DNA from 3 places in the Paenibacillus sp. GQ49 genome. Region 2 is predicted to be linked to each of the others. Evidence: predicted binding sites of a transcription regulator. Region 2 holds the regulator's gene; each other region holds the start of a gene.
What was found. Region 2 encodes Rex, which represses fermentation and respiration genes when NADH is low (regulators of the CRP and FNR family bind a similar motif). Its sites were predicted from a motif close to TTGTGAAATATTTCACAA; they were not measured.

Region 1 (3,288 bases), on a different contig from region 2:
ATAGTAAGCAGTATCCGGAAAGAATCCAACGATGCCAATATAGAAAAAGACAAAAAATACATTGGTGATCTCCCAGACAGGTGATAGATAACGGGAGATCAGACGATTAATCAGGTGATCCTGCTTTGTCAGGCGTGCATAAAAGGCGAAGAAACCTGCTCCAAAATCAATGGAAGCTACAATAAGATAGCCATACAAGAACAGCCAGAGTACGGATATACCAATCAATTCATAACTCATCAGGCCTGATCCCCTTTCTTGGCTGATTGATCATGCTTCTCTTTCAACCATTTCTCCATCTCAAGCTCAGCAGGATTATTATTGAACAGACGTCTCAATACGAGAACACAGATGACGCCGAGCACGATGTATAGAAGCAAGAACACGAAAAATAAAATTCTCACACTCGGTGAAGAAGTAGCTGCCTCTTCCACTCGCATATAACCTCGGATGATCCATGGCTGCCGCCCGATCTCTGCATAGAACCAGCCCATCTCAACGGCCAGAAAAGCAAGCGGTGCACTGAGTGCAACCATACGAAGCATCCACTTGTTAAACTGATTACGTTTCTTCCAGAATACAAACAGGAAGTACAGACTTGATATACCAAGCAGAGCGAATCCAATACCAGCCATTAGATCAAACAAATAATGCACAAGTAAGGGCGGGTGTTCATCTGGTGGAAATTCGTTCAGCCCGGTTACCTCGGCGTTAAAGTCTCCAAAGGCAAGGAAACTGAGCAGTTTCGGCAAATGAAGAGCGCCTATAATTTCATGTTCTGCATTCAGCCATCCCAAAAAAATCAAATCCGCGCCGCTTTCCGTCTCGAAATGCCACTCGGCAGCTGCGAGCTTCTCCGGCTGATGCTCAGCCAAAAACTTGGCAGATACGTCTCCAGCTAAGGAATTTAATAAACTGAATACCAGCACAACGGCCATCATGAGATTCAAGCCTTTTTTGTGGTAGGCTGACACTCCTTTTCTCAGCATCGCAAAGGCTGCTATTCCTGCTAACAGGGCAGCTCCTGTCAGATAAGCCGAGCTTAATACATGGAACACTTTGGAGAACGTCGCCGTATTCAGCATCGCTTGCACGGGGTTCACTGCCATGAATTGACCTGCTTCCATGACAAAACCTTCAGGCTGGTTCATGAATCCGTTCACTGTTGTAATAAAAACAGCAGACATGCCTGCCCCGGCGACAATCGGAATAGTTAGCAACCAGTGGATATACGGATTTTTGAACCGATCCCACGTGTACAAGTAAATTCCCAGGAAGATAGCTTCAAAAAAGAATGCAAATACTTCCATAAATAGTGGCAGTGCAATGACATTCCCGGCCAGTTTCATAAAATTCGGCCATACCAAGGCCAACTGCAGTGATATCGCTGTACCTGTCACAACACCAACAGCCACAGATATGACGAACCCTCTGGACCACCTCTTTGCCATAAGTATGTAATGGTGATCCTTCTTCCGAATGCCGATGAACTCTGCAATAGCAATCATCAAAGGTACGCCGACACCAAGCGTTGCAAAAATCACGTGGAACCCGAGCGTCAAACCAGTCACTAGCCTGCTCCATAAAACCGTATCAATAGCCATTCTTTGTGTTGCCTCCTTCAAACTCTGTTCAATTTAGAAACATTCAATATCAGCTTTGGCCAAGCTCAATGCAGAGTTGCGAAAAATTTCACAAAGTTAGGTATGACGATATCTTGCCACACCTTGATGCACTTAAAGTACTAACCAAGCCTATTAATCAAAATTATTATATCTTTATTTTTACCTAATTCAATCAAAGACACGTCTTCTACCCTAAACGTTCAAGAAAGGATCAACTCTTTCTGACAACTTGGTGAAAAACAAAAAATACACCCAATGGAGCTATTGATTCATTGGGTGTAAACGTGTTATTGCACGGCAGATTCGCTATTTTACTTGCTTACTTGCTCCGGACTCACCGCACCTGCCTCACGACGTACGCTCATGATGATCAGTGATGCAGCTAATACCGTAAGGATGATTCCAAGCATCTGAAATCCTGTCACATTGAATGTATCTCCCATAACAATACCAATCAATAACGACGATAAAATGGTCCCCAGGTAGCGTGATGTATTAAAAATACCCGATGCGACTCCGATCATTTCTTTGGGTGTGCTTTTGAACAGAGCAGCTTGCATGCCGACCGCGTTTAGGCCGTTACCTATTCCAAATAAAGCTAAGGCAACAATGACAATGAAGATTGGAGAAGTTTCGTTCATAATAACGATCAATATAGAGCCAAATGTCATTAAAGAAGCGGATACAATCAGAGCTGGCCGTGATCCTGATTTGTCAATCCAGCGCCCTGCGATCGGAGCAATAATGACTGAACATAACCCCAAAGCTAACATGCTTATTCCTGTATGAACTTCGTTGAGATGTCGTACCTGCTTCAAAAACGTAGGAACTCCAAAAAAAAGTGCGTAAAACAGGATGTTCACCAGCATGTATTGCACATTCACCCAAGTCATCTCGGGATATGAGGCAAACGTTCGCAGAGGGATAAAAGGCGTGGCTGCTTTTAGTTCATGTCGGATGAACATGACGAGTGTGATTAACCCGATCCCCCCTGTCAGCAGATGCCATGTTGAAATATCTCCTGTGGAACTTACTGAAAGTAAACCGATGAGCAGAGTCACCAAAGCTACCGTAAACATCAGGATACCTGGTGCGTCAATTAACGCAAGCCCTTGCCGAATGGACTTGTGACCAGAGATAGACGGAGATTGCTCTTCCTTCGGGATTGTTTTCCAGGCGAACCAAAAGCTTGCCATGACAAACGGAATATTAACGAAGAATATGCTCTGCCAGTCCCACCAATGAATCAATACTCCACCAATAAAAGGTCCAACTGCAGCCGCTCCTGAAAGGAATATAGCCAAGGTGGACAAGGCGGAGGCTTGTTTTTCAGTCACGTTCATTCTGACAATCGCCATTCCAACGGCCACCATCATGCTTGTGCCAATCGATTGAACGATCCGGAATACGATGAGCCACGAAAAACTGGGAGACCACGGAGCTAGCATGGACGATACAAAAACAATAACAAGACCCATGAGGAAGATCTTCCTGCGGCCAAACAAATCACTACACTTGCCCATAACGGGTTGAGCGACAGCACTGGCAATGTAAAATGATAAAATAATCCACGAAACGGCTGTAAAATTAAGTTGATACACTTGTTGTAGCCTGGAGATTGCCACCGAAATCATGGAGGAATTCAACGGATTCAACATAATTC
Region 2 (3,288 bases):
GTTCATGATTGAGCAGCTTGGCTTGCAGGAAGCTTCCGAGAATAATCGGCTGTTAACATCAATGCTGCCATCACCTTTCAACTATCGCGATCAGGCACTTCTGGTGATTCCGCGTGATTTCCCAAGTGTGAAGGGAAGTGTGGGTGATGCGCACTTTGTTAATATGCTGGTGCAATCACTTGCAGAGACGGCAATTGCTACGCGTGGACGCATGATGGTTCTGTTTACTTCATACAAGATGTTGCGACAGGTCTATGATCCGCTGAAGGAGGCGCTGTCTGGCAACGACATCTCGTTGCTTGGTCAAGGCGTTGATAGTGGAAGTCGTTCCAAATTGACTCGCAGGTTCCAAGATGCCAAAGCTACGGTACTTCTGGGCACAAGCAGCTTCTGGGAGGGTGTAGATATCCCGGGTGATGCGCTGACCTGTCTCGCTATTGTAAGATTGCCGTTCCAGCCACCGAATCATCCGTTGGTGGAAGCCAAGAGTGAGTTGCTTCAGGAACAGAAGAAAAATCCGTTTATGAAACTGTCCGTGCCTCAAGCGGTCATTCGTTTCAAGCAGGGATTTGGCCGATTGGTGCGTACAGCAAAGGATAGAGGCATTGTGATTGTATATGATACACGGGTGATTGAAGCGTATTATGGTAAATTCTTTTTATATTCATTACCTGGTCCCAAAATGGAGCATATGCTCACGGAGCAGATGGTTCCACGAATTACCGAGTGGTTGGAAAAACCTGCTAATGAACAAAAATAATGGTTTTTTGTTCGTTATATCATTGCATGACACTATTGTTTGGAGTTAAACTTTATTAGATATTCCCAGATCCGATTTAAGTAGTTGCACGCAAGAACTTATAACCTAAATTACAAGGAGCATTCTGTATAAAATGTCACGTTTATCTTTGAGTTTATACAGAATGCTCATCTTTTCATTTATTATTTTATCGTGGCCTTGGTAAGGGGGAGCAAGAATGAAATCGGATAAAATTTCGGAAGCGGTGGTACGACGTCTGCCTGTATACTTGCGTTATTTGAACGAGTTGCATCAGCGTGAGGTGGCTACTGTTTCTTCTCAAGAGCTTGGACAGAGGCTGGATCTGAATCCGGCGCAAATTCGTAAAGACCTGGCTTACTTCGGTGATTTTGGTCGTAAAGGGATCGGGTATGATGTATCCTATTTGATCGAGAAAATTCGTCACATTCTCAAGATTGATCAGCAAATTAATGTAGCTCTGGTAGGCGCGGGTAATCTAGGTCAAGCCTTGTCCAACTACAACGCATATCTGAAAGACAACATGAAGATTGTTGCTGTATTTGATGCATATGGACCGAAGATAGGTAGTCAAATCAACAGTTTGACGGTAAAACCAATGGATGAATTGACGGAAGCGGTTAAAACGGATAACATCCGCATCGGAATTATCACGGTTCCGGATACGGAAGCCCAAAATGTAGCCGATCAGCTTATTGAATCCGGAATCGAAGCGATCCTTAATTTTGCACCAACAATTCTAAAAACACCGCCGCATATCCGCATTCACCATGCTGACTTTACAACGGATCTGCTTAGTTTGGCCTATTACTTGGAGACTGGAAAGGACGACGAGGAAGATGACAACAAATAGATGGGTAATCCACAACGGCAAATTTGCCGTTAATGAAGGCACAACATGGAACGTGGTTCACGGATACATGGTTGTTGAGAATGACAAGATTGTGCATATTGGTGAGACATTGCCTGATGAAGACAAAAATTGTACCAAAGTGGATGGAAAAGGATTGTTCTTCCTGCCGGGTCTGATCAATACGCATGGTCATGCAGCAATGTCGTTGCTCAGAGGGCACGGAGACGATCTTGCGTTGCAAGTATGGTTGCAGGAAAAAATGTGGCCGATGGAAGCAAAAATGACTTCACAAGACGTATATTGGGGAACTTCGCTATCTGTGCTTGAAATGTTGAAAGGCGGAACTACAGCTTTCCTGGACATGTATGATCACATGGATCAAGTGGCCAAAGTTGTGGAGCAATCCGGCGTTAGAGCAGCACTGGCACGTGGTGTAATCGGGCTGTGCTCGGAAGAAGAGCAATTGCGGAAGCTGGAGGAGTCGGCAGCGTTTGCACGTGAGTGGAATGGACAGGCAGATGGTCGCATTACAACCGTAATCTCGCCACACGCCCCATATACATGCCCTCCTGACTACATAGAGAAGCTTGTACAGGTCGCGAATGACCTAAACCTTCCTCTTCATACACATATGTCTGAAACGCTTCGTGAAGTGGAGCAGAACGTGGCTGATTATGGACTGCGTCCTGTGGCACATCTCGAGAAACTGGGATTTTTCTCCCGTCCATCTCTGGTTGCACATGCGGTGCATCTGAATGACGAAGAGATTGAAATTTTGGCCCGTCATGATGTGGCTGTATCCCATAACCCGGGAAGTAACCTGAAACTCGCTTCCGGTGTTGCGCGGGTACCTGCATTGCTGAAAGCAGGAGTTACCGTGTCACTCGGAACAGACGGACCAGCAAGTAACAACAACCTGGATATGTTCGAGGAAATGAGACTGGCTGCATTGATCCACAAAGGTGTATCTGGTGACCCGACAGCAGTACCAGCAGGCGAAGCGTTACTACTCGGAACGTCATATGGTGCCAAATCCATCTTCTTGAACAATACCGGAGCGCTTCAGGTCGGCATGAAGGCTGATTTTATCGCCCTTGATATTGAACAGGCACATTTCTATCCACATACAGACCTGATCTCACATACGATCTACTCGGCTTCTGCCAAAGATGTTGAGCACGTATGGGTGGATGGAAAACAAGTGGTGAAACATGGCGAATGTCTGACGCTGGATGAAGAACGCATTTTGCGTGAGTCTCAATTGGCATTTGATGGTCTGCTTGCTCGTTAATTGCAGGACAGCATCATAGGGAAAGGAAGTTCGGCTTTTGAAGAAAAAAAAGAAGTGGATATGGATTTCGCTGCTTGCACTGGTTCTGATTCTGTTTGGACTTCAGCGTTATTACGTCTATGTCACGCAGGACCAGCGCAAGGAAGAAGCGCTCGCTATAGAGGCAGCACAGAAGCAACTGGGCATTACATCCTATGATGAATTGCGCAAGTACATCTGGGGAGACAAAGAAGGCTCTGACAACATCTACTGGACCCTGATCGGCAAAAATAAGGATAACCAGGATGTTATGGTCTGGGTTAAATTCGATGCAAACAATCAACCGGCTAAGGGTGCAAACGCTGTACACAGTGAGCTGCTGCAAAA
Region 3 (3,288 bases), on a different contig from region 2:
ATTAAGCGTACATTAGGTCCATAAACCCGCGAGTTACTTCTCCACCTTCGGCTGGTTCGGGCTGGTCTGCCTGTGCGTGTTCTGCCATGCAAGCCTTCACCGCTTCCTCTGTCGTACAACGATTCGCATCGTCACATGTGTAGCATAATTGAAGCATATATCTGGTTAATTCATCCGCCTGCGTGAATTGAGTTTGACCGTTGGTTCTCATCTTCATCACTCCTTCTCTTGTTGAGTTAAATATATCACCTTCTAGCGGATTTAATTGTGATTTATTTCACAAACTAAACAAAAAAGAAAAGGAACCCTGAGGCTCCTCTCCCTTCTCCTATCTATTCACACCGATAACACTCTACGTTTATAATACTTTCCAATGTACACCGCCATCTACCGTTTGCAATAACAACGATCTTTTGGCATCTGTATTTTCAACTAATATCCAGCCAAGCTTGGGGGTAACCATCTGCATCTTCACAATCTCCGGATAGTCTTCGAGAATTTTCTCCAGTACACTGCTTGCAGGAAGAGAGCTCCACGTTTTGCCCGCGTCCTTAGTGTGGTAGGTTATGCCCTTTTGCATCGCCCAACCTTCCGATGCGTTCAGAAATACCGGTGAGAGGTTACGATTCGGACCCGTTTGTTTGTTTAAAGTGAAATTGGACAGCTTCCAGCTCTTTCCGCCATCGGTGGTAAAGAATCCATTGAATGTCGTGCTCTCCCCTTGAGAACAGGACATTGACATCCAGGCTGATTGCGCTTCACGTCCAAAAAATTGTGGTGAACTAACACTGAAATTACCACACCCGTTGAATTTGTTTCGATCAAAGAAGGATGGTCCAGTATTCCAGTTCTCTCCACCGTCTGATGTTACATACAACTTCGGTGTGCCGAACTCCAGCGCTGTTAAGAAACCATGTTTTGGATCCGAGAAAGTCATCCCTGTTGTATATCCACGTTTGGAAATCTCTTCTGCTTCCTGTTTGCCATCTTCATCACTGGATGACATCCGATTCCAGGTGATTCCACCGTCCTCGGTGAAGTAAAGTTTCTTGTCCTGTTTACCAATAGCGGTATCGACCGTGGTGAGAATCCAGCCTTTTTCAGGAGATACAAATGAGATCGCAGTCACTTTATCCGTCTTGGACAGAGAAGACAGGCTCCAGGTTACGCCCCCATTGTTGGTGCGAAGCACCATGGTATCTGTTCCACCCATGCCTTCACGAACAATCCAACCATGTGCACGATCTACAAAATAAATGCTTTGTCCATATTTAGGGTTAGCCGGAAACTGTACATTTTCCGAAGGTGAAATATTGGTCCAGGTCTTTCCCTGATCCTGAGTGTAGTACAGGCGCAGCGCATTCCGCGTCACACCCCACGCCAATCCTCCGTTGTCATTGAGCAACTGAAAATCGGTCAAACGGGTCTGTATTTGGTACTTGGCCATATCTGCAGATTCTGTACTGTTCACAGGGGGAACGACAGTTAATGTCTGCCCTGTATTCCCGACGTCCTCCTGCTGCTGCTGCGGAGGTTCTGCTTCCGGAGGTTGATCTGAGTCGGTGCATGCAGCCAATACAGCTGCTATACATATAGACAGCAATGCTGTCTGCGCGATTTTAATCCATTGCAAACGCAAGTGGGTTCCACCTCTCTCATCCAATATACAGGCGCGCATGCCTGTCCTATGGCGTTTTATTTACGATTCATCAGAATCCACTGCTCCTATTCTACCACAAACCTTATGTAAAAGGCTCATTGCCTACTGATGGTTGGCCCGCTCCCTTTTTCCAACTCATACTCTGGGCTATAGGTCGCACATTTATTACCATTAATTTCACCCTAAACTGTTTTTCGACGGAATAATTGGTAAAAAGACATGAAATGTGAACTATTTTATAGACAACACTCGCTTTATATTCTCTAATCCCTTAATATGGATGGGAGTATAACCCAAAAAGGAGAGGATATTGAACATGACAAATAGTGCAGCTCTGAAACCAAGTCGTGTCGTGATTGTAGGCATGGGTGCGGTGGGAACAACAACGGGATACACGCTAATGTTGAGACAGCGTTCGTCCGAGTTGGTATTTGTGGATGTGAATCATGATAAGGCAACCGGCGAAATGCTGGATATGAACCACGGTCTTCCATTTACGGGAGGCGTGAAAGTATGGGCTGGCGATTATTCCGACTGCAAAGATGCAGATATCATTATTATTACAGCCGGTGCTTCCCAGAAGCCGGGCGAAACCCGGATTGATCTGCTGAAGAAAAATGCAAGCATTTTCAAAGATATTATTGAGCGCATTACTGAAGTGAATTCTCATGGTATTTTGCTGATTGCAACCAATCCTGTAGATATTTTGTCCTATACTTCATGGAAACAAAGCGGATGGCCTGCTTCCCGTGTCATTGGTTCAGGTACATTGCTCGATAGCGCACGTTTCCGTTACCTGATTGGTAAGAATAAAGGGATCGACCCGCGTAGTATTCACGCCCACATTATTGGTGAGCATGGAGATTCCGAAGTACCGGTATGGAGCCTGGCTAACGTTGCAGGAACAGATCTGGAATTGGATGAAGAAACACAACAGGATATCTTCGACCGTACCAAAAATGCAGCGTATGAGATTATTAATGCCAAAGGAGCGACTTCCTATGCAATCGCCCTTGCTCTGGACCGCATTGTAGCTGCAATTCTCGGCAACGAAGGCTCCGTTCTGAACGTATCCACTTACCTTGAAGACTACAATGGTGTATCGGATGTTTATCTGGGTGTTCCATGTGTTGTCGATCGCAACGGTGTGCGCGAAATTCTGCCTCTTCCGCTGAATGAATCCGAGAAAGTGGCTTTCCAGGCTTCTGCTAACAAATTAAAAGAACAGATCGCTGGATTGGAATAATCCACGTATAAAAAATAACCACCTGTATTCCTGTAATAAGGAGTATTAAGGTGGTTATTAGCTATCCAAATTTCATTTGGTTTACATAACATTTATTCCGTTATTTCTTTTATCTTTGAACATTTTTTTGATTTCTGGATTTTGAATCATTCGATGTCAATTGTTACAGTGTATTACTAATTACCAACTCTCCGTTACTCTAAATACCACATCAACTGTGTTCGAGCCTGGACCACCAATATTCAATACGGCTAAAGTTACAACCTGATTTTCCGGAAGAGTGAAATCCAAAAGTTCTGAAATGGCCAGTATTTTGGTATTCCCTGCTCCCCCTCCTGTAATGCCTTGAAACACCACTTCTCCACCTGTAATTGTTGTAGAG

Region 1: AC6CIF_RS11505 (cytochrome ubiquinol oxidase subunit I) is a predicted target of Rex. The motif match lies at 1,681-1,698, and genes of this name have one in related genera.
Region 3: AC6CIF_RS16735 (L-lactate dehydrogenase) is a predicted target of Rex. The motif match lies at 1,885-1,902, and genes of this name have one in related genera.

The regions. Positions count from the first base shown of each region.
Region 1 is NZ_JCAXEL010000005.1:24,791-28,078, reverse strand. Features, by position in the region: gene AC6CIF_RS11510 (cytochrome d ubiquinol oxidase subunit II) at 1-240, opposite strand, end outside; gene AC6CIF_RS11505 (cytochrome ubiquinol oxidase subunit I) at 240-1,604, opposite strand; gene AC6CIF_RS11500 (MFS transporter) at 1,937-3,288, opposite strand, start outside.
Region 2 is NZ_JCAXEL010000016.1:63,551-66,838, reverse strand. Features, by position in the region: gene dinG (ATP-dependent DNA helicase DinG) at 1-760, shown strand, start outside; gene AC6CIF_RS23195 (redox-sensing transcriptional repressor Rex) at 978-1,631, shown strand; gene AC6CIF_RS23190 (amidohydrolase) at 1,618-2,922, shown strand; gene AC6CIF_RS23185 (DUF5590 domain-containing protein) at 2,960-3,288, shown strand, end outside.
Region 3 is NZ_JCAXEL010000008.1:272,398-275,685, forward strand. Features, by position in the region: gene AC6CIF_RS16725 (hypothetical protein) at 2-211, opposite strand; gene AC6CIF_RS16730 (WD40/YVTN/BNR-like repeat-containing protein) at 359-1,639, opposite strand; gene AC6CIF_RS16735 (L-lactate dehydrogenase) at 1,977-2,906, shown strand; gene AC6CIF_RS16740 (hypothetical protein) at 3,087-3,288, opposite strand, start outside.